DNA from 2 places in the Mesorhizobium sp. CA7 genome. Region 2 is predicted to be linked to the other one. Evidence: predicted binding sites of a transcription regulator. Region 2 holds the regulator's gene; the other holds the start of a gene.
The links. The regulator LexA, encoded in region 2, represses DNA repair genes until DNA is damaged. The targets are predictions, from matches to a motif close to TGTTCNNNNTGTGTTCNG.
Positions count from the first base shown of each region.

Region 1 (14,600 bases), on a different contig from region 2:
CAGGCGGGCGGCAATCGGTTGCTCATCCTGCCTCGCTAGCAAAAGCGGCAGGCAGAATCCAGCGATACGTCGTCCGCATCGAATTCGGAGGCCAACGGCAGACGTCCGCCGCTGCGTTCACCAGACCCATGCGAGCGGCAAACCTCTCAAGAGCTGACGCCGGATACCGGTCAAGCCAACTGATTTCAGCTTGTCGCCTAACTTGCACCCACCCCTCGCGCACGCTAGCAAGAAGACCCTTTCTCAACCGAGCTTGCGCCATGCTTCGTCGCCCTCCCCTTACGCCGATCATCGGCGCGCTTCCCACCACGGTGCCGTTCGTCGGCCCGGAGGCGCAGGAGCGCGAGCGCGGGCGGCCGTTCCGCGCCCGCATCGGCGCCAATGAAAGCAGTTTCGGGCCTTCGCCGCGCGTCATCGCGCGTATGGAGAGCGTTGCCCGCGACCAGTGGATGTATTGCGACCCCGACAATTACGAGCTGAAGGTGGCGGCCGCCGCGCATCACGGCGTGGCGATCGAAAACGTGGTCGTGGGCGAAGGCATCGACGGCCTGCTCGGCCTGGTGGCGCGCATGTATGTCGGCCCTGGCGACGCGGTGGTCACCTCGCTTGGCGCCTACCCCACCTTCAATTTCCATATCGCCGGTGTCGGCGGCCGTCTGGTGACGGTGCCCTATGCCAATGACAAGGAGGACCTGGACGGTCTTCTCGCCAAGGTCGCGAGCGAAAAGGCGCCGTTGGTCTATCTCTCCAACCCCGACAATCCGATGGGAAGCTGGTGGGAGGCGCCGGATGTCGTGCGCTTCATCGAAGCGCTGCCGCAAACCACCATGCTGGTGCTGGACGAGGCCTATGGCGAGCTGGGACCGGCCTCGGCGCTGCCGGCGATCGATGTCGCGCGGCCGAACGTCATCCGCATGCGCACCTTCTCGAAGGCTTACGGCCTAGCCGGCATACGCTGCGGCTACGCCGTGGCGGAGGCGGAGGTGATCCGCGATTTCGAGAAGATCCGCAACCATTACGGCGTCAGCCGCATGGCGCAGGTCGCCGGCCTCGAGGCGCTTGCCGACCAGGACTATCTGCGCTCGGTGGTGGCGCGCGTTGCGGCAGGCCGCGAGCGCATTTCGGCTATCGCCAGGCAGAACGATCTCAAGCCACTGCCGTCGGCAACCAATTTCGTCACCATCGACTGCGGCCGCGACGGCGCCTTCGCGCTGAAGGTGATGCAGGGCCTCCTGTCGCGCGACGTGTTCATCCGCAAGCCGATGGTGCCGGTGCTGGACCGCTGCATCAGGGTCAGCGTCGGGCTCGACCATGAGCTCGACATCTTCGCCGAGGAGTTGCCGGGCGCGCTGGCGGCGGCGCGGGGGAACTAGGATGTGTTGATATTCAGGTGATGCCAGCCCGCAAATGCTGGTTTTCTGCGCTTCCGGTGCTCACGGACCCGGATGTCCGCTCCGCTCCGGTTCTCGAAAGCCACCATTTTCGGCTTGGCCTGACCTGAATCTCAACGCACCCTAGCCCAAGCCCCTGTTGCCTTTGCCCTTTGCTGTGCCAGATTCCGCGAAGTGCAACGCGGAGCACAGGCAATGCAAGGCGAACGCAGAATCGTTCGGGCGCGCGTTTCCGGTACGGTTCAAGGTGTGAGTTACCGCGTCTGGGCGCGCGCAGAAGCGATACGTCTCGGGCTGACGGGTTGGGTGCACAACGAGCGTGACGGCTCGGTCACCGCACTGATCGCCGGCGCCGATGCCGCTGTCACGGCGATGATCGAACGCCTGTGGCAAGGGCCGCGGGGCGCGCTCGTCTCGAAGGTCGAGATCGAGGAAGCGGCCGAAGAGGCGCCCTTGGATTTCAGGATCATCGTATAGGCCAGGTAGCTTCCCCAGAAGGGAGGGGCAATCGCATATGGCTTTGAGAGTTCGGATAGCCGGCATGCCTTGATTGGCGTCATCCTTGGGACAAGCCCGAGGATAACGGCGTTGCGTCGGCCTTCGCCGATAAACTCGTATGCGACAGCCGCACCCTCGAGGGAAAATTGGAAGCTTGAATTAATTGAACGTTCGTTTTATTATTGCTGCCAGAGGCAAACATGGCGCGCACCACAGGTTCCGACGGGGAGAAAACCGAAGCGGCCGTTCGCGAGGCGGCGGTCAGCCTGATCGCGCGCCTCGGCTACGAGGCGATGTCGATGCGGCAGCTGGCGGCCGAGGTCGGCGTACAGGCGGCAGCGCTCTATCGCTACTTCCCGACCAAGGAAGATCTGCTTTTCACCTTGATGCGAGAGCATATGGAAGGTCTGCTCGAGGCTTGGGAAGCGGCGCGGCCGGCGAGCGTCGATCCGGTGGGCCGGCTCACCGCCTATGTCGAAAACCACATCGCCTTCCACATCGGGCGGCGACACGCCACCCATGTCTCCAACATGGAATTGCGCAGCCTTTCGCATGAAAGGCTGACGCAGATCCTCAAAATGCGCACGGCCTATGAGAAGGAACTGCGCACGATCCTGCGCGACGGCGCCGAGGCCGGCGCCTTCGAGATCGACGATACAGGCCTGACTGCCATGGCGCTGATCCAGATGATGACCGGCGTCATCGTCTGGTTCCGGCCGGGCGAGCGGCTGTCGATCGCCGAAGTCACGGCATCATATCTTTCGATGACAATGCGCCTGGTCGGCGCGACAATCAGCCATGGCACCGCGCGTCCATCGGGACGCGCCAGGGACGCCGTGGCACTCTGATACGGCGCGATCTCCGCGAAGACCGGCGCAGGGAGGAACGGCATGTACACGAATACGCTGAACTTCGGACTTGATAGCGACATCGAGGCGCTGCGCGACACGGTGAGGCGCTTCGCCCAGGACAGGATCGCGCCGATCGCGGCCGAGATCGACCGTTGCAACGAATTTCCCGCGCATCTTTGGGGCGAGCTCGGCGCGCTCGGCCTGCTCGGCATCACCGCCGATCCAGACTTCGGCGGCAGCGGCATGGGCTATCTCGCGCATGTCGTCGCGATGGAGGAGATTTCGCGCGCGTCCGCCTCGGTCGGCCTCTCCTACGGCGCGCACTCGAACCTCTGCGTTAACCAGATCAACCGCTGGGCCACGCCGGCGCAGAAGGAGAAGTATCTGCCTGCCCTTTGCTCGGGCGAGACGGTCGGCGCGTTGGCGATGTCGGAACCAGGCGCCGGCTCGGACGTGGTGTCGCTTCGCCTGCGCGCCGAAAAGCGCAACGACCGCTACGTGCTCAACGGCTCGAAAATGTGGATCACCAATGGCCCGGACGCCGGGACGATGGTGGTCTATGCCAAGACCGATCCGGAACGCCATGCGCGCGGCATCACGGCTTTCATCGTCGAGAAGACGATGGCCGGCTTTTCGGTGGCACAAAAACTCGACAAGCTCGGCATGCGCGGCTCCAACACCGGCGAGCTTGTGTTTGAGGATGTCGAGGTGCCGTTCGAGAACGTGCTGCATGAGGAAGGGCGCGGCGTCGAGGTGCTGATGTCGGGGCTCGACTACGAGCGCGCGGTGCTGTCCGGGGGCCCGATCGGGCTGATGGCGGCCTGCCTCGACGTCGCTGTGCCCTACGTGCAAGAGCGCAAGCAGTTCGGCCAGCCGATCGGCACCTTCCAGCTGGTGCAGGGCAAGCTTGCCGACATGTACTCGACGATGAACGCCGCGCGGGCCTACGTCTATGCGGTGGCGGCCGCCTGCGACCGCGGCGAGACCTCGCGCAAGGACGCCGCCGGCTGCGTGCTGTTCGCCGCCGAGAAAGCGACGCAGATGGCGCTCGACGCCATCCAGCTGCTCGGCGGCAACGGCTACATCAACGACTATCCGACGGGCCGGCTGCTGCGCGACGCCAAGCTCTACGAGATCGGCGCCGGCACCAGCGAGATCCGCCGCTGGCTGATCGGGCGCGAGATCATGGCGGAGGGGGCGTGAGCTTTTAAAATGCCAAGGCTGCCACTGGATCTCGAACGAATTGTGGGCGCGATTGTCATTTCGATTTTGCTCCTGGCATTCGTCGCGACAGCGCATTCCGGCACGCCGTTGTTCAAGGATGCGGATGCGCTGCGAACCGAAGTGATCTCGCGTGAAGACTGACAGTCGTGTCAAAGCGGTTGCTCCCGACCCTATCGATCCAGCTCGTCTGCATGTAACGACAGTGCTCTCAGGTAAGGATCAGAATCTCGAGGTCGACGTCACCAATTTGTTGGGTCGCCTTCGCGAACTACCCTCCGAGGATATCGAGTCCGAAATCCAGCGATTCTTGAACGTTCTTGTCTTTGCCGGCACCAACACAGGCTTCGACGCTGATCACGTGATAGCGAACATTCGCCCTCGCGAGCATCTCGATGCTTTCAAAGGCGGCGCGGTGCCCGAAAAGGATCCCGTCTATGAGGATCTCGCTGGTGACGTTGTCGTCCTCTACCAGATCGACGATGAAGATTCCCTTCGCAGCGTGCCCAAGTCTGATGTCGGAGGACGTTCCCTCGCACAACTTCGCCAACTTGCTCTCGCAAACATCGATAGGCAGATGTCCAAGGTAAAACAGGAGAGAATTCGCGAAGGGATATCCATCTTCAGCGTCGAAGGTGACGAAGCGATCTCGCCCGCCCTTCTCCTGACTGACAAATTCTGGGCTCTGCTCGAACCCCAATTCCCCGAGGGCGTCGTCATAGCCATTCCGCAACGCGACGCGATTATTGTGTTCGACAAGCGTTTGCCGAGGGCGGTGCAGATAGCCCACGTATTGATCGCTAATGTTTTTCGAAGCGAACCCGACCTTCTGTCTGAATATATCTTCGAGCGGCGAAACGGCACGCTGCAAATCGTGGCAGAGCAATAGGAATCGACCGTGGCCACACTGCAAACTCAAATTTCCCCCTCCTCCGACACCTTTCGCGCCAATGCGGAGCGCATGCGGGCGCTGGTCGCCGACATCGCCGAGAAGGCGGCAAGCGTCGAGCGCGGCGGCTCGGACGAAGCCCGCGAACGCCACGTCTCACGCGGCAAGCTGTTGCCGCGCGAGCGGCTGGCGCAACTGCTCGACACCGGCTCGCCCTTCCTCGAGGTCGGGCAGTTCGCGGCATGGTCGATGTATGGCGAGGACATCGCGTCGGCCGGCATCATCACCGGCGTCGGCCGCGTCGAGGGCACGGAGGTGATGGTCGTCGTCAACGACGCCACGGTGAAGGGCGGCACTTACTATCCGCTGACGGTGAAGAAGCATCTCAGGGCGCAGGAGATCGCGCTGCAGAACAACTTGCCTTGCGTCTATCTGGTCGACAGCGGCGGCGCCAACCTGCCCAACCAGGACGAGGTGTTTCCCGACCGCGAGCATTTCGGCCGCATCTTTTATAACCAAGCCAATATGTCGGCCGCCGGCATCCCGCAGATCGCCTGCGTCATGGGTTCCTGCACGGCGGGCGGCGCCTATGTGCCGGCGATGTCGGACGAGACGATCATGGTGCGCAACCAGGCGACCATTTTTCTCGGCGGCCCGCCGCTGGTGAAGGCCGCCACCGGAGAAGATGTCAGCGCCGAGGAGCTCGGCGGCGCCGATGTCCACACCAGGCTCTCGGGGGTCGCCGACCACTATGCGATGGACGACGAGCACGCCTTGGCTATTTGCCGGCGCATCGTCAAGAATCTGAATCGGAACAAGGCTCTAAACCTCAATCTGCAGAAACCGGTGCCGCCGCTTCATGATCCGAGCGAACTTTACGGCATCGTGCCGACGGACCTGCGCCAGCCTTATGACGTGCGCGAGGTGATTGCCCGGCTGGTCGACGGCTCGGAGTTCGACGAGTTCAAGCAGAACTACGGCGCGACGTTGGTTACCGGCTTTGCCCATCTGCACGGCATGCCGGTCGGCATCCTCGGCAACAACGGCGTGCTGTTTTCCGAAAGCGCGCTGAAGGGGGCGCATTTCATCGAGCTCTGTTGCCAGCGCGGCATTCCGTTGGTCTTCCTGCAGAACATCACCGGCTTCATGGTCGGCCGAAAATACGAGGCCGGCGGCATCGCCAAGGACGGCGCCAAGCTGGTGATGGCGGTCGCCACCGCAAGGGTGCCGAAGCTCACGGTGATCATCGGCGGCTCGTTCGGCGCCGGCAATTACGGCATGTGCGGCCGCGCCTATTCGCCCCGCTTCCTGTGGATGTGGCCGAACGCGCGCATCTCGGTGATGGGTGGCGAGCAGGCGGCCACGGTGCTCGCCATGGTCAAGCGCGAGGGCATCGAGCGTAAGGGCGGTGAATGGAGCGCCGAGGAGGAGGCGAAATTCAGGAAGCCGATCCTGATGAAATACGAGCATGAGGGTCACCCGCTCTATTCCTCGGCCAGGCTCTGGGACGACGGCATCATCGATCCGGCCAGGACCCGCGACGTGCTGGCGCTCAGCCTTTCGGCGGCGCTCAATGCCGGAATAGAGGCGACGAAATTCGGCGTGTTCAGGATGTGACGATGAGTGCTCTCGGCGACAGGATCCGTGTCCACACCGGCGATATAACCAGGCTCGCGGTCGACGCCATCGTCAATGCCGCCAATTCCTCGCTGCTGGGCGGCGGCGGCGTCGACGGCGCCATCCATCGCGCGGCTGGGCCGGAGCTGCTCGCCGAGTGCCGCACGCTTCACGGCTGCAAGACCGGCGACGCCAAGCTGACCAAGGGCTATCGGCTGCCGGCGCGCTATGTCATCCACACGGTCGGTCCGGTCTGGCGAGGCGGCGGCCAGGGCGAAGCCGAGCTGCTCGCCTCCTGCTACCGGCGCTCGCTCGAACTCGCGCTCGGCCATGATTGTCGAACCATCGCTTTCCCGGCGATCTCGACCGGCATCTACGGCTATCCGAAAGACCAGGCGACGGAGATCGCTGTTGGTGCCGTAAGCGCCTTCCTGGGGCAAAATGCGCTGCCGGATACGGTTACTTTCTGCTGCTTCGACGAGCAGACGGCGGAGCTATATCGGCAGGCCGTTGCGGCCATTGGGGAGAGCTGATCTTGGAGCAAAAGGCTCAGTACAGGCAAATTCAGATGATCAGCTGGAGAGGCTGGCGGGACAGCGCCCCCCTCTGTCCTGCCGGACATCTCCCCCTCTTGGGGGGAGATCGGACGTCACGACGGCTTTCGCCAATCACTATCGTTGAAAAGAGAGCGGCTGCGCCAAAGCTGCCAATCTCCCCCCTAGTGGGGGAGATGTCCGGCAGGACAGAGGGGGGCGCGAAGGTATGCCGTCGTCGCCCGAGACACACCCCGGCTGCGGAGGCTCCATGTTCGGCAAGATCCTGATCGCCAATCGCGGCGAGATCGCCTGTCGCGTCATCCGAACCGCCCGCAGGCTCGGTGTGCGCACCGTCGCCGTCTATTCGGACGCGGATGCCCGCGCGCTCCATGTCGAGATGGCCGACGAGGCGGTGCATATCGGCCCCTCGCCCGTCGGCCAAAGCTATCTGCGCGGCGACAGGATCGTGGCGGCGGCGCTCGCCACCGGCGCCGAGGCCATCCATCCCGGCTACGGCTTCCTGTCGGAAAACCCCGATTTCGTCGATCAGGCGACGGCGGCAGGCCTTGTCTTCATCGGTCCTTCCGCCGCCTCGATCCGCGCCATGGGATTAAAGGACGCCGCCAAGCGGCTGATGGAAAAGGCCGGCGTGCCGGTGGTGCCGGGTTATCACGGCGAAGCGCAGGAAATCGTGCTGCTTGCGTCCAAGGCGCGCGAGATCGGCTACCCGGTGCTGATCAAGGCGCGCGCCGGCGGCGGCGGCAAGGGCATGCGGCGCGTCGACCATCCCGACGATTTCTCGGAGGCGCTTTCCAGCGCGCGTCGCGAGGCAAAGGCGGCTTTCGGCGACGATCGCGTGCTGGTGGAAAAATATGTCGACAAGCCGCGTCACATCGAAGTGCAGGTGTTCGGCGATAATTTCGGCAACGTCGTGCATCTTTTCGAACGCGACTGCTCGGCGCAACGCCGCCACCAGAAGGTGATCGAGGAGGCGCCCGCCCCCGGCATGACGCCGGCGCTGCGCAAGGCGATGACGGAGGCGGCCGTGAAGGCCGCCAAGGCAATCAATTATTCGGGCGCCGGCACGATCGAGTTCATCGTCGACGCCTCTCAGGGGCTCAAGGCCGACCGCTTCTGGTTCATGGAGATGAACACCCGACTGCAGGTCGAGCACCCCGTCACCGAGATGGTCACCGGCGTCGATCTCGTCGAATGGCAGCTTCGCGTCGCGTCCGGCGAAACGCTGCCGAAGATGCAGAATGAGATCGCTTTGTCCGGCCACGCTTTCGAGGCCCGCCTCTATGCCGAGGACGCAGCGAGAGGGTTCCTGCCGGCGACCGGCACGCTGCATCATCTCAAATTCCCCGACGCGGCGCCGGAAGGTGCCGCGATACGCATCGAGACCGGCGTGCGCGCCGGCGATGCGATCTCTCCCTTCTATGATCCGATGATCGCGAAGCTGGTAGCGCACGGCAAGGATCGGGCTTCGGCGCTCGGCACGCTGCGCGAGATGCTGGCGCGGACGGAAGTGGCCGGCTCGACCGTCAACACCGCCTTCCTGGCGGCGCTCGCTGCCGACGCCGATTTCGCTGCCGGCGATCTCGATACCGGGCTGATCGGCCGGCACCAGGCGGCGCTCACCGCCATTGCCCCGCCGAGCGACGAGACGATCGCTGCCGCGGCGCTGGCGGCGGCGGATACCGCCGTGCCCACTTCCGCCGCCGATCCCTGGTCCACGCTTTCCAGCTATGCCCATTTCCACCCGCTCTCGCGCCGCACCCGCTTGCGCTATGGCGAGGAGAACATCCTGGCGCGGGTTTCGGCACGCTCGGACGGCCGGTTCCAGGTGGCGCTGGAGGCACCGCACGACGCGGTGAACACGCATGATTTGAGGACCATGCCGCATGCGGCCCGCTGGCCAGGCCATGTCACCGTCTTCGAGGGCGCGGTCGGCTATACGTTCACGGTCCCCGATCCGCTCGCCAAGGCCGACGAGGCGGGAGCTGCCTCAGGCAGCCTGCGCGCGCCGATGCCGGGGCTGGTCAAGCTGGTGCGCGCCGCGGCCGGCGATGCCGTGATCAAGGGCCAGCCGCTTCTGATCCTCGAAGCGATGAAGATGGAGCACATGATCGCCGCCCCGCATGACGGCGTGATCGCCGAGATCGCGGCCGAGGGCGCGCAGGTCAGCGACGGCACGGTGCTGGTGCGGTTTGCGGAGAATGGGCAGGGCTGAAGCGGCTGTTCGATTGTCTCGTTAAAGAGACAAAAATAATTAGGTATGGCGGGACAACCTCCCCTGCACGTCAATGCCGCAGCACAAACGGAAATGGCCGGGCTCGTCCCGGCCATTCCCTTGATTCTTGCAGAACCGATTACGGCTTGATCGGCGCGTATTTGCCGTCGTGCCATTGGTTGATGTCGTAGCTGGCGTTCTTCAGATCGCCCTTCTCGTCGAAGATGACGTCGCCGACCACGGTGCTGATCGGCTTGCCGTCCTTGAGCGCCTCAGCGACCTTGGCCGGATCGTCGGTGCCGGCGCGCTTGACGCCTTCGGCCACAGCCTGGATCACCGCATAGGAGAACAGCGTGAAGCCTTCGGGCGTGAAGCCGCCGGCCTTGATCTTGGCGACCGCGTCCTTCGCTTCGGGCTTGGCCTGCGGGTCCGACGGGAAGACAAACATCGTGCCTTCACCGGCCGGGCCGGCAACCTGCCAGAATTCCGGCGAAGCGATCGAGTCCGGCATGATCAGCTGGAACTTGACGTTCTGCTCGGCCGCCTGACGCAGGATCAGACCCGCCTCGGGGTGATAGCCGCCGAAATAGACGACGTCGGCCTTCAGTTCCTTCAGCTTGGTGACGAGGGCCGAATAGTCCTTCTCACCGGCATTGATGCCTTCATAGTCGACTTCCTTGAGACCGCCGGCATTCATCGTCGCCTTCACGGCGTCGGCAACGCCCTGGCCGTAGGCGCTCTTGTCGTGCAGGACGACGACGTTCTTGCCGGCGTATTTCTTGGCGATCCAGGGGCCGATGAAGGCGCCCTGCGCGTCGTCACGCGTGTAGAGGCGCATGATGGTCGGCCAGCCGGCCTTGGCGGCGGCGTCGGTCAGCACCGGATTGGACGAGGCGGGGCTCATCATCAGCGTGCCGGCTTCGGCATAGACGGCCGAGGCCGGAATGCTGGAGCCCGAGCAGGCATGGCCATCGACGAACTTGACGCCGTTGGCGACGATGCGGTTGGCGACCGAGACCGCCTGCTTGGGATCGCACTGGTCGTCTTCGATGTCGAGCTTGATCTGGGAGCCGTTGACGCCGCCAGCCGCATTGATCGCGTCGGCGGCGGCCTGCGCGCCCTGCTTGAACTGGTCACCGATGGTGGCGAGCTGGCCGGTCATGGGGCCGACCACCGAAATGGTGATGTCGTCGGCGAAGGCAACCGGGGCGCTCATCATCAGGCCAAAAGCGGCCGCGCTCAAAATACCCAATTTTTTCATGACTATAAGAACTCCTCCACTTGCGCGTGCCGATCCGGCCGCGCTTCTTCCACAGAGCCGGGACAATTTCACCCTTCGCCGAAACTGTCGAGAGGACAGTGAGGCCGGATTTGGTTCATTCCGACGAGGATTTCTTGGGCCACGCGCCTGATTACCAGGCGTAATGCAAAAAGCCGCGCCGACCTTGTTTCGGTCGGTCACGGCTTTGCAGTCGAGCTCCCCAGACGCCCCCGCGCCTGAAACCCGCTCGCTTCCCTGTTTTTTGCGTGGCTTCGGTTGTCTCAACCCGCCATGTTCTCGTTCTTCTTGACCGGCCGTCTTTTCGCGGCCTTGTCCCGATGAGCTTCTGAGCGCTGCGCGCTGAGGATCAGTGCATCGTCATCCATTCGCGGGCTTCGCGCAGCGCCGTGGCGATCTCGACTTTCGACATGGTGGCCGACAGTTCCGAGCGCAGCTCGGCGGCGCGGGCCGAGCCCTTGATCGCGGCGATGTTGAACCATTTGTGGGCGGCAACGACATCGGTCTCGCAATCGCGCCCCGTCGCATACATCATGCCCAGTTCGAAAAGAATGTCGGCCTGGGCAGTTGCCCCCATGGCGCCGAAGCCGTCTTCAAGCATTTCAAAGCGTGCCATTTCAATCCCCTGTCTGGCTCCCGAGAGCTGCCTCCTTTTCCCTTGGTATCCCTCGGGGCGAGCCGCTCTTTCGATGCTTTCGAGGATGACGGCTGGCCTTGAATCCGTCGTTAAATGGCTTGCTTAATTTGAGGAAAACAAAGCTAAAACAAGAGGTAAACGCGGAAAACCGTTAAGCATGGGAATCCAGCGTTTCAGCCATTTTGCGTCAAATTCGATGAAAATTGCCGGCGGCAGAATCAAGACTTCGCTAACCACGGAAACCGAAGCGTTTTTCGGTCGCGTTTATTTTCAGTCGGCCGCGCGGCGAAAATCCTTGCAACCTTCCGTCGCGGCACCGCTTTCGTTTTGGCGGCGGCTGGATTAGCTTTACCTTTGCGTAAGGGGCAGGAAGGCGGACTGGAGCCCGCCGCAACCCTATAGGGAGGTGGACAAGATGTTTCGAAAGCTGACTCTGGCCCTGGCGGCCACCTTGATCATGGCGGGCGCCGCATGCGCTGACCCGATCGAAGGCAACTGGAAGACGCAGGCCGGCGACACCGCGGCGATCGGCGGGAGCGGTTCTTTCTCGATCACGCTCAAGACCGGCAAATACGCCGGCAAGACGATCGGCTCGCTGAAGGCGGCCGGCGACAACAAATATGCTGGCAGCATCACCGACCCGGCAAACGACAAGACCTATTCCGGCAAGGCGACGCTCTCGGGCACCGCGCTCAAGATGAGCGGCTGCGTGCTCGGCGGCCTGATCTGCAAGAGCCAGACCTGGCACAAGCTCTAAGCGCCAAACTCCAGACCATACGAGACGGCCAAGGGGCGTTTCACCGTTTTTGCGGAACGGTGAAACGCCCTATTTCCTTGTGTGACGCAATCCCGAACGGAAAACCGCTCACACTTTTCCTGGAATTGCTCTACGCGGCCCCGTTTTCTATTGCAGCGACAGCGCTCCGCCGCGCTGTGGCACCGGCACCGTGCAAGACCCTCGTCAATCAATTTGAACCGCAGATGAATACCGGTCTCAGAACCGGTTCAGAGGCCGTCAGGCATTTTCTCCCGCATTGAAGGAGAGAGAAATGCTTGCCCGTCGCTTCACCATCGTTTGCCTGCTGATGAGCCTGTTCGGCATGCTCTTCGCCATCCTGGTGGCGGAGGCCGGTCATTCGGCCCGCCCTTGGGAACGGCCGGTGCCCGCATTGTCGGCCTCGTGAACCAAATCGAGCGCTGAAACGACAGAGCTTAAAATCGACCAAGCTGAAAACCGGGACACCACCGAAATGAACCGCATCGCCGACAATGCAACGAAGATCCTCCGGCTGCTGCCGCGGGCGATGCTTATCCTGATACTGCTGGCAGCCCCGGTGCTGGCGGTGCCGATGATGCGGGCCGATACAAGCCATAGGATCGAGGCGCCGCCGCACAAGAACACCAGCGTAGGCTTCGTGTTGCTGATCAGCCTGCAGCGGGGGTAGGTGTGACGATATTCAGGTGAGGCTAGCCTGCGAAACGCGGCTTCCTGCGCTTCCGGTGCTCAAGTACGAAAAGTACGCTGCGCTCCGGTTCTCGGAATCCACCTTTCTCGACTCGGCCTGACCTGAATCAGGTCACACCTTGAATTGGAGCGATAACAAAAATCTCCAGCTGGGTTGCGGTTCCTGTCCGCTCACCCCTCCCAACCGCTCTTCCAAATCTCTATATTGAGCCATGGAAAAGCGAATCTACCCCCAAGCCATCGACTCGGTCGTCATGCCGGAGCCCTTCGGCAAGCAGGACTTCCACGATGCCAGAAAGGCCGTCGCGGCGCTGCAGACGCTCTACGACCGCAACACCAAATTCCTGCGCGATTCTTTCTCAGCCCTTGCCGCGGGCGGAGATGAAAGCAAGCGCTACCGGGCCTTCTATCCGCAGATCGGCGTCACCACGACCTCGTTCAGCCAGGTCGACTCGCGCCAGGCCTATGGCCATATGCCGACGCCCGGCCATTTCGCCACCACGATCACGCAGCCGCAACTGTTCGAGAACTATCTCATCGAGCAGCTCCGGCTCATCATGCGCAATCACGGCGTGACGGTGACGGTCTCGGAATCGACGACACCCATCCCGCTGCATTTCGCCTTCCTGGAAGGCACCTATGTCGACGGCGCCGCCGCCGAGCGCATCAAGCGACCGATCCGCGACCTGTTCGACGTGCCCGATCTCGACGGCACCGACGACCAGATCGCCAACGGCACCTTCGAGGTGGCGTTCGGCGAGCCGCGGCCGCTGGCGCCTTTCACCGCGCAGCGCATCGATTATTCGCTGCACCGCATGACGCACTACACGGCGACCAGTCCGCAGCACTTCCAGAACTTCGTGCTGTTCACCAATTACCAGTTCTACATCGACGAATTCGTGGCGCGCGCCCGCGAACTGATGGAGAGTGGTGGAGGCGGCTACAGTGAATTCGTCGAACCGGGCAATGTCGTGACCAAGGCGGGGGCCGGCTCGCCGAGCGAAGGAACGCCGCCGCACCGCCTGCCGCAGATGCCGGCCTACCACCTGAAGAAGCCGGGCCATGGCGGCATCACCATGGTCAATATCGGCGTCGGCCCGTCCAACGCCAAGACCATCACCGACCATATAGCGGTGCTGAGGCCGCATGCCTGGGTGATGCTTGGCCACTGCGCCGGGCTGCGCAACACACAGGCGTTGGGCGACTATGTGCTGGCGCATGCCTATGTCCGCGAGGACCATGTGCTCGACGACGACCTGCCGGTCTGGGTGCCGATCCCGCCGCTGGCCGAAATCCAGGTGGCGCTGCAGGAGGCGGTCGCCGAAGTGACCGGCCTGTCGGGCTACGACCTCAAGCGCATCATGCGCACCGGCACCGTCGCCACCATCGACAACCGCAACTGGGAGCTGCGCGACCAGCGTGGACCGGTGCAGCGCCTGTCGCAGTCCCGGGCCATCGCGCTCGACATGGAATCGGCCACCATCGCCGCCAACGGCTTCCGCTTCCGCGTGCCTTACGGGACGCTGCTGTGCGTTTCCGACAAGCCGCTGCATGGCGAGCTGAAGCTGCCCGGCATGGCGACCGAGTTCTACAAGCGACAGGTGGCGCAGCATCTCACCATCGGCATCAAGGCGATGGAGAAGCTGGCCGAAATGCCGATGGAGCGGCTGCATTCGCGCAAGCTCAGAAGCTTTTCCGAAACGGCATTCCAATAACCGCACGCCTGCCAGCGACCGGCGAGGCAATCGGTCGTCTTGCTTGGGCCGCAATTTGGCCGATAACCGGTCCGAACGGAAGACTGGGGCTTCGGAGAACATGACAACGGGCGGTGCGCGCTTGAGCATGATGGCTCAGCTGATAGTCCTGGCGATGATGGCATGCTCGGCTGCGCTCTTGGCCGGGTTCTTCGGCGCGCTGCATCCGGCCTTCGATTCCTTCTCGCATTTCCGCATGCATCTGAGCCTGCTGACGGCCTTGCTCGCG
Region 1 covers NZ_JAIUHH010000006.1:159,126-173,725, forward strand. Annotated here, with positions in the region: gene LB552_RS14730 (tetratricopeptide repeat-containing sulfotransferase family protein) at 1-26, opposite strand, end outside; gene LB552_RS14735 (pyridoxal phosphate-dependent aminotransferase) at 261-1,373, shown strand; gene LB552_RS14740 (acylphosphatase) at 1,587-1,868, shown strand; gene LB552_RS14745 (TetR/AcrR family transcriptional regulator) at 2,090-2,737, shown strand; gene LB552_RS14750 (isovaleryl-CoA dehydrogenase) at 2,780-3,943, shown strand; gene LB552_RS14755 (hypothetical protein) at 3,953-4,105, shown strand; gene LB552_RS14760 (hypothetical protein) at 4,095-4,850, shown strand; gene LB552_RS14765 (carboxyl transferase domain-containing protein) at 4,860-6,467, shown strand; gene LB552_RS14770 (O-acetyl-ADP-ribose deacetylase) at 6,470-7,000, shown strand; gene LB552_RS14775 (acetyl/propionyl/methylcrotonyl-CoA carboxylase subunit alpha) at 7,272-9,236, shown strand; gene LB552_RS14780 (ABC transporter substrate-binding protein) at 9,376-10,497, opposite strand; gene LB552_RS14785 (sel1 repeat family protein) at 10,865-11,131, opposite strand; gene LB552_RS14790 (hypothetical protein) at 11,310-11,498, shown strand; gene LB552_RS14795 (DUF2147 domain-containing protein) at 11,568-11,909, shown strand; gene LB552_RS29635 (hypothetical protein) at 12,202-12,336, shown strand; gene LB552_RS14800 (hypothetical protein) at 12,403-12,597, shown strand; gene LB552_RS14805 (AMP nucleosidase) at 12,872-14,332, shown strand; gene LB552_RS14810 (endonuclease/exonuclease/phosphatase family protein) at 14,460-14,600, shown strand, end outside.
Region 1: the regulator LexA is predicted to act here: its motif matches at 11,265-11,282, upstream of LB552_RS14785 (sel1 repeat family protein).

Region 2 (14,600 bases):
CGGCAAACAGCCCGCCGCTGCTCGTCTGCTTCTGGCCGGGCTGCTCACTGCGCAACTCGCCATTGTTGCCGGTAGCGGTGATGTTCATGACCTCAGCCGGGATAGGCTCCTCGGCTTTGACCGGCATGATCTGCGCCACCGGGTCCAGCGGCGCGATGATCTTGGTGGTCTTCTTGGCCGGTTTGGCGTCGGCGACCTCAGCCGTCGCGGCAGTGCCCTTCTTGGCGAGCCATTCCTGGCGCGCCGCGTCAGCCTTGGCCTTGGCGGCCTCGCGCATCGCCATCTTGCGAGCCTCGAGCGCCTTATCGTTTGCCGCCTGCTTGTCGGCGGCGATCTTGGCCTCGAGCTTGCCGATCTGCGCGAGATCATCCGAGGTCGGATTTTTCTTCTTCTTGAGAAGCCTCAGCTGCGATGCGTCGCTCTTGGCGGCGGCAACGGGAATGGCGTCGGTTTTCTCTACCGACGGGGAGGAGACCATGTTTGCCGGCCCGGCAAGGGCCGCGGAACCCATGCCGAGGACGGCACAGACTCCCAAAATGATGAAGCTGCGAAGCTGCATGGCGAAGATCCGATCGTTCAATGCGTGTTGCCCACGGCGTCGCCCGGCGTCCCCCAAGGACGCCAAAAGTGCCGCGCGCAATCTATAATCGATTAGCTGTCATCGCCTCAAGCTGAGGCAGGCGCCACGCCCGGTTGAATCTTCGGGATCGGGCGCGCATTTGCCGCGACTGTGTTCAAAGAACAACAGATCGCGGCAGTGCTTGTCCGGCTACTGGTTCGGAACCTGAGGGGTGACCGGCAAGGTGACGCCGTTGGTCGCCGGCGCGGTGCTCGGATTCGCGGGCGCCGGAGCAGGCGTTGTGGCCGGAGCCGGCGCTGTGGCGCCGTTGGCAAGCGGCGTGGTGCTCGTCGCACCGCCAGCCGGAGCCGCGGGAGCAGAGCCGCCGGCCGGGGCTGCGGGCTGCGAGCTGCCCACCGGTCCGTTCGATCCCGGCAGCTGGTTGAGCACGCCGTTGCCCTGGCTGGACGTTGCCGGGCGGTCGAGGATGTCGATCGGCTTTTCGCCGTAGCGGGCAAGGATCGACAGCGCCAGCGACGTCACGAAGAAGGCTGCCGCCAAGATCGCGGTGGCGCGCGTCAACGCGTTGGCGGCGCCACGAGCGGTCATGAAACCGGAACCGCCGCCGATGCCCAGGCCGCCGCCTTCGGAGCGCTGCAGCAGCACCACGCCGACGAGGGCGAGCACGACCATGAGGTGGACGACGATCAGTACGGTTTCCATAATTTATCCTGGCGAGGCCTTGCGCGAGCGCGCATACGACCGATGATTTGGAGGCGGCTCCTTACAATGCTTTGGCGGCATTTCCAAGCCCGTGGCCGGGAATATGGGAACCAATGCGGCCATTACAACGATTTAGCCCACGCGAGCCCGGGAGACGGCTAGGGTGTGTTGAGATTCAGGTCAGGCCGAGCCGAGAACGGTGGTTTCCGAGAACCGGAGCGGAGCGTACTAAAGTACGTGAGCACCGGAAGCGCAGGAAACCATCGTTCGCAGGCCGGCATCACCTGAATATCAACGCAGGCTAAGCCATGTTCATATAAGCTTCCGCTATGGCCAGGAAGTCGGCTGCCTTCAGGCTGGCGCCGCCGACCAGCGCGCCGTCGACATTGTCGACGCCGAGCAGTTCCACCGCGTTGGAAGGCTTGACCGAGCCGCCGTAAAGAATGCGCGTCCTGGCCGCGGCATCGCCGAGCAGCGCGGTCAGCTTGCCCCGGATATGCGCATGCGCCTCGGCGACATCGGCGGCGGTCGGCGTCAGGCCGGTGCCGATCGCCCAGACCGGCTCGTAGGCGATAATGGTGTTGGCGGCGGTGGCGCTCGCCGGCACGGAACCGTCAAGCTGGCGCGACAGGACGTCAAGGGTGGCGCCCGCCTCCCGCTCGGCGCGCGTCTCGCCGATGCAGATGATGGCCACCAGCCCAGCCCGCCAGGCTGCCGACGCCTTGGCATGGACCATTGCATCGTCGTCGCCGAACAGCTCGCGGCGCTCGGAATGACCGACGATGACGTGGCTTGCGCCGGCATCCTTGAGCATCTCGGCCGAAATCTCGCCCGTGAAGGCGCCGCTCTCCTTGGGATGGCAATCCTCTCCACCGGCACGCACCGGCGTGCGCGACAGGATCTCGGCGGCGCGCTGCAGCAAGGTCGCCGGCACGCACACGACCGCTTCGGTCTCCGCGTCGAGCCCGCTCATGAACCCGTTGCCTATCGACCGCAGCTCGTTGAGCGAGGCGCTGGTGCCGTTCATTTTCCAATTGCCGGCGACAAGCGGGCGGATTCCAGGGGTCATGGGGGCGTTCTCCGAGCGACATTAAGCAGCGCCCTCACTACCAAAATCAGGTCACAAAGCAATCGACAGTGGGCCGGAAGGGCGCTATTGCGCTTGTTTCAGACTCGGCGCACGCGAAAATGCGCAAAAATCGGAAGTATGCATGCTTGGTATATTGAGAAGCGCGGCAGGCACCTGGGTCGCGAAGGCGTTGCTGTCCTTGCTGGTGGTGAGTTTCCTCGCCTGGGGCGCGACCACGCGCATGGTGGGTGGCGTGCTGGGCGGCCATCACGCGGTGATCACGGCCGGCGGCACGGAGGTCTCGATCAACGAGTACCGCCTCGCTTACGACCGCCAGCTCAGCCTTCTGTCGCAGCAATATGGCCAGCGCGTCACCCACGAACAGGCCAAGCTGCTCGGTGTCGACAATCAGGTGCTGGCGCAACTCGTTTCGGGCGCAGTGCTCGACGAACAGGCGCGCAAGCTGGGGCTAGGCCTCTCCAAGGATCGGCTGGCCGAACTGACGCGCGAGGATCCGGCCTTCAAAGGCCCCGGCGGCCAGTTCGATCGGCGCACCTTCGAGTATCTGCTGCGCCAGCTCGGCATGCGGCCCGAGGACTATCTCAGAAACCGCTCGCAGGTGGCCGTGCGCCAGCAGATCGTCGAGGCGATCTCCGACGGCCTCAAGGTTCCGCAGACTTTCCTGAAGGCGGTTTCTCTCTATCGCGGCGAGGATCGCACGATCGACTATGTCGTGCTGCCCAAGACGCTGGTGCAGCCGATCGAGGCGCCGTCCGACAGCGCCCTCAAAACCTATTTCGACGCCAACAAGAAGAACTATGCCGCGCCGGAATACCGCAAGTTCTCCTATGTCCGGCTGGAGCCGCAGGACATCATGGATCCGTCCGCGGTGACAGACCAGCAGATCAGCGAGGACTACAACAAGAACATCGCGCGCTACACGACGCCCGAGATGCGCACCATCGAGCAGCTGGTGTTCAAGACGCCGGATGCGGCCAAGGCCGCGTTGGATTCGCTGAAGGCTGGGGCTACCTTCGACAAGCTCGTCACCGCCGAAGGCAAGACGCAGGCCGACACGCTGCTCGGCACACTGGCCAAGGACAAGATCGCCGACAAGGCGGTGGCCGATGCCGCCTTCTCGCTCAATGCCAACGAGGTGAGCCAGGTCGTCCAGGGCGCCTTCGGTCCCGTGCTCTTGCGCGTCACCGAGATCAAGCCGCAGGTGGTGAAGCCGCTTTCGGAAGTGTCCGGCCAGATCCGCAAGGACCTGGCGCTTGGCGAGGCAAGCCGCATCCTGCTCGATGTGCATGACAGCTACGAGGACACCCGCGCCTCGGGCGCCTCGCTGGCCCAGGCCGCCGAGAAGTTGAAGCTCAAGGTCGTCACCATCGACGCCATCGACCGTACCGGCCAGCGGCCGGACGGCACGATCGTCAACGACCTGCCGGAATCGGCCGAGCTGATTAAGTCGGTGTTCGCGGCGGAGCCCAATACCGAGAACGAAGGCCTGACGACTGCCGGCAACGGTTTCGTCTTCTACGAAGTGCAGTCGGTCACGCCGGCGCGCGACCGCACGCTGGATGAGGTCCGCAAGAAGGTCGTCGCCGACTGGACGGAGGCCGAGACCAACAAGCGGCTCGACGCCAAGGCTCAGGAGCTGGAGAAGCGCCTCAAGGCAGGCACCGCGCTCGACGTCATCGCCGGCGAGCTCAAGCTTGACAAGCAGACCAAGCGCGGCCTGAAGCGCGAAGCCGACGATGCCGATTTCGGCAAGGAAGGCGCCGCGGCCATGTTCGGCGTCGGCGAAGGCGGTACCGGTTTGATCCCCTCGCCCACCGGCGACGGCCAGATCCTGTTCAAGGTCGCCGAGGTCTTCGAGCCGGCAGGCGCCGATGGCAGCGCGGTGCCGGACGACGCGCAGAAATCCTTCGGCGCCGGCATGTCCGACGATCTGCTCGACCAGCTGGTGGCGCAGTTGCAGTCGCAATATGACGTTCGCATCGATCCGAACGCGGTTTCGCAAGCACAGACACGATGAGCGCTCTCAAGACACACATAGCCAAGGTCGCATCGGGCACCGCGCTTTCCTTCGAGGAGGCGCGCGAGGCGTTCGACATCATCATGTCCGGCGACGCGACGCCCGGCCAGATCGGCGGCTTCCTGATGGCGCTGCGCGTGCGCGGCGAGACGGTGGGCGAGATTTCCGGCGCGGTCGCCACGATGCGCGCCAAGATGCTGCGCGTCGAGGCGCCGCAAGGCGCCATCGACATCGTCGGCACCGGCGGCGACAATTCGCATTCGGTCAACATCTCGACCGCTTCAGCCTTCGTCATTGCCGCGGCCGGCGTGCCGGTCGCCAAGCATGGCAATCGCGGCCTGTCCTCGCTGACCGGCTCCGCCGATGTGCTGACGGCGCTGGGCGTCAGAATAGACATCCCGCCGGAGACGATCGGACGCTGCATCCATGAGGCCGGCGTCGGCTTCATGTTCGCTCCGGCGCATCATCCGGCGATGAAGCATGTCGGGCCGACCCGCGTCGAGCTCGGCACGCGCACCATCTTCAACCTGCTCGGACCGCTGTCGAACCCCGCCGGCGTCAGCCGCCAGATGGTCGGCGTCTTCCTGCCGGAGTGGATCATGCCCGTGGCCGAGACGCTCAAGGCGCTGGGCGCCGATCACGCCTGGGTCGTCCATGGCGACGGCTATGACGAGATCACCACGACGGGCGAGACCCAGGTGGCTGAGCTTGCCGGCGGCGAAATCCGCAGCTTCACCCTGACGCCGGAAGCCGTCGGCTTGAAGCGACACACAAAGGAAGAGCTGCGCGGCGGCGACGCGGCCTACAACGCCAAGGAATTGCGCGATATGCTTGGCGGAGCCGCCGGCGCCTATCGCGATACGGTGCTGATGAATGCCGGCGCCGGGCTGGTTGTGGCCGGCAAGGTGACGACGCTGGCCGACGGCATCGCGGCGGCGGCGCAAGCGATCGACAGCGGCCGCGCGCTTGCGGTGCTCGACAAGCTCATCGAGATTTCGAACGGATAGACCCCTTGTCCGATATCCTGCGCAAGATCGAAGCCTACAAGCGTGAAGAGATCGCCGCGGCGAAGCTCGCCGTGTCGTTCGCCGAGATCAAGATGAAGGCCGGGGACGCCGAGCCGCCGCGCGGCTTCCTTGCCGCGCTGGAAGCCAAGCGCCGAGACGGCGGTTTTGCGCTGATCGCCGAGATCAAGAAGGCCAGCCCTTCCAGGGGCCTGATCCGCGCCGATTTCGATCCGCCGTCATTGGCACAGGCCTACCAGCAAGGTGGCGCCGCCTGCCTTTCGGTGCTTACGGACGCCCCGTCTTTCCAGGGCGCTCCCGAATTCCTGACAGCCGCTCGGGCAGCGGTGCGCCTGCCGGCTCTGCGCAAGGATTTCCTGTTCGATCCCTACCAGGTCTACGAAGCACGCGCCTGGGGCGCCGACGCGATCCTGATCATCATGGCGAGCGTCGACGACGCGCTTGCCAAGGACCTGGAAGCGACCGCCTTCGAGCTCGGCATGGACGCTCTGGTCGAGGTGCACGACGAAAACGAAATGCAATGCGCGCTTCGCCTTTCGTCGCGGCTGATCGGCATCAACAACCGCGATCTCAGAACCTTTGAAACCAGCCTCGACGTCTCGGAGCGGCTGGCGGCCATGGTGCCGGCGGATCGGCTGCTGGTCAGTGAAAGCGGCATCTTCACGCATCAGGATTGCCGCCGGCTGGAGAAGAGCAAGATCGGCACCTTCCTGGTCGGCGAGAGCCTGATGCGGCAGGCCGACGTGGCCGCCGCCACGCAACTGCTGCTCACCGGCAAGGCGCGTGCCGAGGCCGTTTGAGGATGGCCTCCCTTACTCATCTTGGCGCTAAAGGCGAAGCCAATATGGTCGACGTCGGCGACAAGGCCGAGACGACGCGCACGGCAGTCGCTGAAGGGTTTGTCTCCATGCAGCCGGAAACGCTGGAGATGATCCTGGCCGGCGACGCCAAGAAAGGCGACGTATTGGGGACTGCCCGTATCGCCGGCATCATGGCCGCAAAGAAGACGCACGAACTGATCCCGCTCTGCCATCCGCTGCTTCTGACCAAAGTTGCCGTCGAGATCGAGCCGGACCATTCCTTGCCAGGTCTCAAGGTCACCGCGCTCGCCCGCGTCACCGGCAAGACGGGCGTGGAGATGGAGGCGCTGACCGCCGCTTCAGTCGCCTGCCTCACCATCTACGACATGGCCAAGGCAGCGGACCGCGGGATGGTGATTTCCGGCGTCCGGCTGGTCGAGAAGACCGGCGGCAAATCAGGCGACTACAAGGCAGGTTCATAATGGCCTTGCTCCCGGTCACCGAGGCGCTCGAACGCCTGCTCGACGGCGTGACGGCTCTGCCGGGCGAGCGCGTTCCGCTGGCTGACGCGGCGGGTCGCGTGCTGGCCGAGCCGGTGGTCGCGCTGCGCACGCAGCCACCTTTCGATGCCTCCGCGATGGACGGCTATGCCGCGCGCTTCTGCGATGTCGCCTCGGCGCCGGCGCTACTCGAGGTCATCGGCATGGCGCCTGCCGGGCGCGGTTTCTCCGGAACCGTCGGGGAAGGCCAGGCCGTGCGCATCTTCACCGGGGCGCCGTTGCCGGAGGGCGCCGACACGGTCGTCATCCAGGAAAACGTCCGCGATCTCGGCAATGGCAGGATCGAAGTGACGGAGCCGACCGCGGAAGGACGCAATGTGCGCCGCCGCGGGCTCGACTTCGGCCGGGGCGACGTGCTGCTCGAAAAGGGCCGCGTGCTCGATGCGGCGGCCCTTTCGCTGGCGGCCTCGGCCAACCACCCAGCCCTGAACGTCGTGCGCCGGCCGCTGGTCGCGATCATCGCCACCGGCGATGAATTGCTGCCCCCGGGCAGCGCGCTCGGCCCCGACCAGATCATTTCGTCGAATGCCTACGGCGTTGGAGCCGCCGCCCAGTCGGTCGGCGCGCTCGCGCTCGATCTCGGCATCGCCGCCGACCGCCAGGAGGCGATTGCCGCGCTGGTCCGGAAAGCGGTCGAGGCGGACGCCGATGTCATCGTCACGCTCGGCGGCGCCTCGGTCGGCGACCACGACCTCGTCCATAGCGTGCTGACCGGCGAAGGCATGCAGCTCGATTTCTGGAAGATTGCCATGCGCCCCGGCAAACCACTGATGTTTGGCCGGCTTGGCCATATCCGCTGCATCGGCCTGCCCGGCAATCCGGTGGCAAGCATTGTCTGCTCGCAACTCTTCCTGAAACCGCTGCTTGCCCGGCTCGGTGGCCGCGATCACCATCAGGATATGCGAACGGCCCGGCTTGGCACCGCGATGCGGGCCAACGACCTTAGGCAGGACTATGTGCGCGCCGTCGTGCGCGAGGACGCCGGCACCTTGGTCGCGACGCCTTTCGGAATCCAGGACTCCTCGATGCTGCGGATGCTCGCCGACGCCAACGGCCTGATCGTGCGCGAGCCCTTTGCGCCGGCGGCGGAAGCCGGCGCTGAATGCAGCGTGCTCATGCTGCGCTAGGCGTCGACGAAGTCGATCCTGATACGTCGACGAAGTCGATCGTAGCCCTTATTCGTCCACCAGCGTACGGGTCAGGGGATGATCCGGGTCGGCGAGGCCATCGACAATGTTGAAATGATGTCGGTCCGGCTCGACCACTGAACGGGTGGAGGCGCCGAGCCCGGTCCAGATGTTGGCGAGCAACGCGCTCTGGCGCAGGAATTCCGCACGCTCGCCGCCGCCGGCCCAGCAGGTGATGCAGGCTCCCTGTCGAGGCCGCAACAATGCCGGGCTTTCGCTCCGCGCTTCCGGCTCGTCGATGTTCAGGGTCTCGTTCAGCGCTGTGAACATCAGCGGCCGAAGGTCGTGCAGGCCTGAAATCGAAACGACCTGGCGTATGCGCCGCGCCACATCGGATGATAGCGGTGAGACCGTGGTCACCATTCGGCTGGCGAGATGCCCGCCGGCCGAGTGCCCGGTCAGCATCAGCGGACCATCGACCATGGCCGCCGCCTTCTCGATCGCTGCCGCGGCCTCGCCGACTATGCCGCTGATCCTGGTCTGCGGGCACAGCGTGTAGGAGGGCATGGCGACGGCAAAGCCGCGGCCGAGCGCGCCTCCAGCCAGATGCGACCAGGAGCTCTTGTCCGACTCCATCCAATAGCCGCCGTGGATGAACACGACGAGCCCCCTTGGCGCCGCAGACGGGAGAAACAGGTCGAAGCGCTTGCGCGGCGCTTCGCCGTAGACAACATCGAGCCGCGCCCTGCCCTCTGACAGCAGCCTTTCGCGAAACGCCCGCGCCGGCCGATCCCACGCAGCCGGCCAGCGGTCGCCGCCCGCGATATTGGCGCCATTTGCATAGGCGTCATCCCAGTCGACAATACGATGTCCCAGCAACGGTGTCTCCGCGATCAGGTCATTTGTTCGGCATCGCCGATTCAAAGTCAGGTAACGGTTGTTTTGACGGCAAAGCGTGCGTCTTGCCAGATGCCAGTGCGCAGGATGTCCTCCAGCACCTCGACCGCATCCCAGACATCGCGGTAGCCGACATAGAGCGGCGTGAAGCCGAAACGGATGGTGGATGGCGCGCGGAAATCGCCGATCACGCCGCGCTCGATCAAGGCGCGCATCACCTGGTAGCCATTTGGATGGGCGAACGATACCTGGCTGCCGCGTTCTGCGCCTGAGCGCGGGCTCTCCAGCTCAAGACCGAAGCCGCCGCATCTGGCCTCGACAAGCCGGATGAACAGGTCCGTCAGCGCGACGCTTTTTCTCCGCACGGCCCTTATGTCGACATCGTTCCACATATCCAGCGCCCCTTTCAGCGCGCGCATCGACAGCACCGGTTGCGTTCCGCACAGGAACCGCCGGATGCCCGTGCGCGCAGCGTAGCCCTGCTCGAACGCGAAAGGCCGGGCATGGCCCCACCAGCCGCTGAGCGGCTGGCGAATGTCGCGGTGATGGCGGCTCGCGGCGTAGATGAAGGCCGGTGAGCCCGGCCCGCCATTGAGATACTTGTAGGTGCAGCCAATGGCGAAATCGGCATTAGAGCCGTCGAGATCCACCGGCAGCGCACCCGCCGTGTGGCAGAGGTCCCACACGATCAGCGCACCGGCTTCATGAGCCTTGCGGGTGAGCGCCGCCATGTCGCGCAGCCGGCCGGATTTGTAGTTGACGTGGTTGACCAGGATGACCGCGACGCGATCGTCAACCAGTTCCTCAATCGTCGGGGCATCGGTGCCTTCGAGCCGCAGCACCGTGCCGGGCCGCGTCGATGCGACGCCTTCCGCCATGTAGAGGTCGGTCGGAAAGCTGTCGCCCTCGGCAACGATCACCGAACGCTCGGGCAGCATTGCAAGTGCCGCATGCAGGACCTTGTAGATATTGATCGAAGTCGTGTCGCAAACGACCGTCTGGCCGGGTTTCGCGCCGATCAGGCGCCCTAGCTGGTCACCCAACTCGATGGGCATATCGAACCAGCCGGCGGTGTTCCAGGCGCGGATGAGATCCCGCGCCCATTCCTGCCTCGCGGCAGTCTCGATCTCGCTGAAGGCGTCGATCGAAGCAGCGCCCAGCGAATTGCCGTCGAGGTATATGACGTCTTCCGGCAAGACGAAGCGATCGCGCATGGCGCGCAGCGGATCCGCGGCATCCATCGCCTCGACTTCGGCGAGATCAGGAATTCCCCTCATTGTGCTGCCGCCTCCATTTCGATCTGGCCAAGGGGGTTGTCTCACCACCGTCGGCGACAGGGCAAGAACCTTTGGTCCTATGTTAGCTGGTCCATAGACGGCGAAGACTGCGGATCGGAACTTCGCCAAGGTTGGCATTTTGGGTTCGTTTCGTTCACGGTGCCACGCGCTTACGGTAGAGCCGACGTGATCCCAACCACGGCTTCGTGATCGTGGCGGGTTGTATTTCAGCGTAAGGGGAACTCCAAAATCGAGCGAAATCAATGCCGCTGCCCCACGAGGGGCAGCCGGCCGTCACCGGATACGACATTGTTTCGGCAGCCTTAACAAATTCACTAAACTTTAAACGGTTGCGGAACACAACTGGAACAGATAGTGTTTGTTCTGGGTTTGTTTTTCTGATTCTGGTTTCAGAACCCGTGGGGGCCGCCGATGCTGACGCGCAAACAACATGAACTCCTGATGTTCATCCATGAACGCCTGAAGGAGAGCGGGATTCCTCCATCCTTCGATGAGATGAAGGAGGCGCTCGACCTTGCCTCCAAGTCCGGCATCCACCGGCTGATCACGGCGCTGGAAGAACGCGGCTTCATTCGCCGGCTGCCGAACCGGGCGCGCGCGCTGGAAGTGCTGCGCCTGCCCGACTCAATCGCGCCTGGCCTGAATGCCGCGAAGAAGTTTTCGCCGAGCGTCATCCAGGGCGGCCAAGGCAATCTCAGTCGCCAGGTCAAGCCGACGACGCCATCGCGCACTCCGACGCCAAGCAATGACGACGAGGCCGCGGCGGCCGTATCCATTCCGGTGATGGGCCGCATCGCCGCCGGCGTGCCGATTGACGCCATCCAGCACCAGACGCATTCGATCTCGGTGCCGCCGGACATGATCATGGGCGGCGAGCATTACGCGTTGGAGGTCAAGGGCGACTCGATGATCGAGGCCGGCATCTTCGATGGCGACACCGTCATCATCCGCAATGCCAACACCGCAAGCCCGGGCGAGATCGTGGTGGCGCTGGTCGACGATGAGGAGGCGACGCTTAAGCGTTTCCGCCGCAAGGGTGCCTCGATCGCGCTCGAGGCCGCCAACCCGGCCTATGAGACCCGGATCTTCGGACCGGACCGGGTCAAGGTTCAGGGCAAGCTCGTCGGACTTATTCGCCGCTACTGAGCAGAACTGCTCGCCGTCTTCGCCCGGACGACAATCTATTGGGCCGGTGCGGCGGCTGGTTTTTCCGGCTGCTTATAGGGCGCCAGTCCCCTCGCCTCGCGCGTGTATTTCCGCTGCTCGTGCCAGGGTCGGTATGGTTCTACGACCGCGTAGCGGACGGTTGGCCGCGCGGTTGCCGATTGCGGATCGAAGAAAACGGCGGCGCTGCCGTCGCGCGCCAGCTGCCGCTTGGTGACGACGAGCACACGCGGATCGCGGCAAGGGTTATAGGCCGTGGCGTCGTTGATGACGATGAGGTCGGCGAAGCCGCAGGCCGGCCGGGCGGTGTCGCGGGTCTCGGCGAGCGCGACGATCGCGCCGGAAGGATGCCGACCGATGCAGAGATCGCCGCTGCAATAGAAGGGCGAGCCGGGCGGCAGGTCGACGGGATCGGCAATGTCCAGCGTATCTTTGGCGAACCTTTCCGGGGGCACGATCTCCTCGGCTTTCAGCGCCCGTTTCCAGTTGTCGGTGGTGAACTCGTTGGAGCGTTCGCGATTGACGGCAAGCTCGCCGCCGCCGATCGGCATCGCCACCAGATGCGCATCCTCCGAGATAAGCACGTCCGGTGTGCGGACGTGCGAAATGGCCAGCAGCGCAGCGAGCGCGAAAGGTACGGCGGCAAGCCTCAGCCAGGTGGTAGCCATGGTCGCGATGACCAGCGCGACCGTCGCCAGCAGCACCGACTGGATCGAGATCAGCCCGACGGCGTCGACCGGTGAGCGCTCGGAAATCCATGCCGAAATGGTGATCATCGCCGTCAGGCCTTTGCCCATGACAAAGAGGAAGGGACCGTCTAAGCCGAAGGGCATGGCCAGCGCGCTCAGCACGGCGAACGGCATGACGACCAATGAGACGATCGGCATGACCGCCAGATTGGCCAGCAGGCTGAGCGGCGACACCCGCTGGAAGTGCCAGATGGCAAACAACAATGTCGCGCTGCCCGCGATGAGCGACGTCACGGCGGCGCCACCCGCTCCAATCGCCAGTTTTCGCGATAGGAACCCGAGAAACGAACGCTTTGCCGGCGGCGCGGTCGTTTTGCCGGCGCGATAGTCGGCAAAGCCGGCATAGGCGCCGACCAGGGCGGCGGTGGCAGCGAAGGACATCTGGAAGCTCGGGCCGACCACTTCATGCGGCGAGACCAGGATGACGGCGATGGCAGAGATCGCCAGGTTGCGCATGGTCAGCGCTGCGCGGTCGAAAAGCACGGCGACCAGCATCACGCCAAGCATGATGAAGCTTCGCTCGGCCGCCACCACGATGCCGGAGATCACGAGATAGGCGGCGATCGACGCCAGCGCGATGCCAGCGGCATATTTCTTCACCGGCCGGCGCGACGAGAAATCCGGAAACAGCGCGAAGGCGCCCCGTAGCAGGACCATGATCGTGCCGGCGACCAGCGCCATGTGCAGGCCGGAGATCGAAATGATGTGGTAGATGCCGGTCCGCCGCATCGACTCGTTGATTTGTTCCGGAATGCCGGCACGAACGCCGACGATCAGCGCCGCCGCGATCTCGCCCTCGGAACCCCCGATGCTGCTCCTGATGTGGTCGGCAATCCCCTCGCGAGCATTTTCTATGGCCGATGCCACGCGCGCGCCAAACGGCACTTCCGTTGCCGCAGTCGGGGTCGGCGCGACAAGTTTCGGATCGCCCAGGAAAAAGCCGCTGGCGCCGATGCCGGCAAAATAGCTGTCGAACGAAAAGTCGTAGCTGTCCGGCCTGACCGGACCTGTCGGCGGCAGCAGCTTGGCATAGCCGGTCAGCATCGACCCGGCTGTCATGCCGGACGGGATCCTGCGCGCCGACAGCCTGATGCGGTTCGGCGCGTAGCGCAGCTTCGGACGCTCCGTGGATATCAGATCTATGGTGAGCCGGACACGGCCGTTGGCCATCGCCTCGGCGGTGACGAGGCGGCCCGTCAGCCGTGTCTGGATTTCGGAACCCAGCATCGGGGTCGCCATCCGCCAGGTCTCCACCTTGGCCGCGAGAAAGCCCAAGGCGCAGAAAAACGCCGCCATGAAGACAAGGTGCGTTCTGTGCCGGGAACGCGAGACCGCCGCGCAGACCGCCATCAGGGCGACCGCCGCGAGCGGCCTGTAGAGGTCCGGCTCGGCGCTCAGCGAGAAGTAACAGATCACGCCGGCTGCCAGGAACACCGGCACCAGCAGAAAGCCGACGCCACGGTCGAGCTCGGTGGTGGCGGCGACCGCAACGCTTCGGCGCAGAGCAGGAAGCGAAACGCGGCCAAGCTGTCTGCGGATCCGGCCGTCGTTGGCTGTCGGCGATGCTGGCGGTAACATGCCGCCGCCAGTCGGCAGAAGCCCGGCTGGCGGACGCGGCGCCGGAAGCGAAAGCGGCGTTCCCTCTTCGGGCACGGCATGAGCAAACATCAGGCGTTCGCTGACGCCTGCTGTCGTTCCCCCGCCCTCCTCCGCGCCCCGGCCACGTCCAGCCATCGGGTCTGCCCCTTGCGCCCCAGACCGCCTATGCTACATGAACGCCGGTCGCGTGGAAGTCTGCGCGAAACATGCATTTTTCAGCGCTTCCTCGAGAGTTCCATGTCCGACAAGGTCGTCACCCGTTTTGCCCCCTCGCCCACAGGCTACCTGCATATCGGCGGGGCGCGCACGGCGCTGTTCAACTGGCTCTATGCCAAGCACACCGGCGGCACGATGCTGTTGCGCATCGAGGATACCGATCGCGAGCGCTCCACCGAAGCCGCCACGGCCGCCATTCTCGACGGGCTGACCTGGCTTGGCCTCTCCTGGGATGGCGAAGCCGTCTCGCAGTTCGAGCGCGCGCCGCGTCACCGCGAGGTGGCGGAGGAGCTCGTGCGCATGGGCAAGGCCTATTACAGCTACGAGACGCCGGCGGAGCTGGAGGCGATGCGCGAGGCCGCACGTGCCAAAGGCCTGCCGCCGCGTTACAACGGCCATTGGCGCGACCGCGGCCCCTCCGAGGCGCCGGCAGGCGTCAAGGGCGCGATCCGCATCAAGGCGCCGACCGAGGGCGTGACGATCGTCAACGACCGCGTGCAGGGCGAGGTGCGCTTCCCCAACAAGGATCTCGACGACTTCATCATCCTGCGTTCCGATGGCGTCCCGACCTACATGCATGCCGTCGTCGTCGACGATCACGACATGGGCGTCACCCACATCATCCGCGGCGACGATCACCTGACCAATGCCGCGCGCCAGACGGTGATCTACAACGCCATGGGCTGGGATGTGCCATCGATGTCGCACATCCCGCTGATCCACGGCGCCGACGGCGCCAAGCTGTCGAAGCGGCACGGCGCGCTCGGCGTCGAGGC
Region 2 covers NZ_JAIUHH010000001.1:99,503-114,102, forward strand. Annotated here, with positions in the region: gene LB552_RS00435 (L,D-transpeptidase) at 1-559, opposite strand, end outside; gene secG (preprotein translocase subunit SecG) at 770-1,282, opposite strand; gene tpiA (triose-phosphate isomerase) at 1,584-2,351, opposite strand; gene LB552_RS00450 (peptidylprolyl isomerase) at 2,494-4,389, shown strand; gene trpD (anthranilate phosphoribosyltransferase) at 4,386-5,396, shown strand; gene trpC (indole-3-glycerol phosphate synthase TrpC) at 5,402-6,214, shown strand; gene moaC (cyclic pyranopterin monophosphate synthase MoaC) at 6,217-6,696, shown strand; gene glp (gephyrin-like molybdotransferase Glp) at 6,696-7,901, shown strand; gene LB552_RS00475 (alpha/beta hydrolase) at 7,950-8,780, opposite strand; gene kynU (kynureninase) at 8,828-10,075, opposite strand; gene lexA (transcriptional repressor LexA) at 10,508-11,242, shown strand; gene LB552_RS00490 (ComEC/Rec2 family competence protein) at 11,278-13,587, opposite strand; gene gltX (glutamate--tRNA ligase) at 13,846-14,600, shown strand, end outside.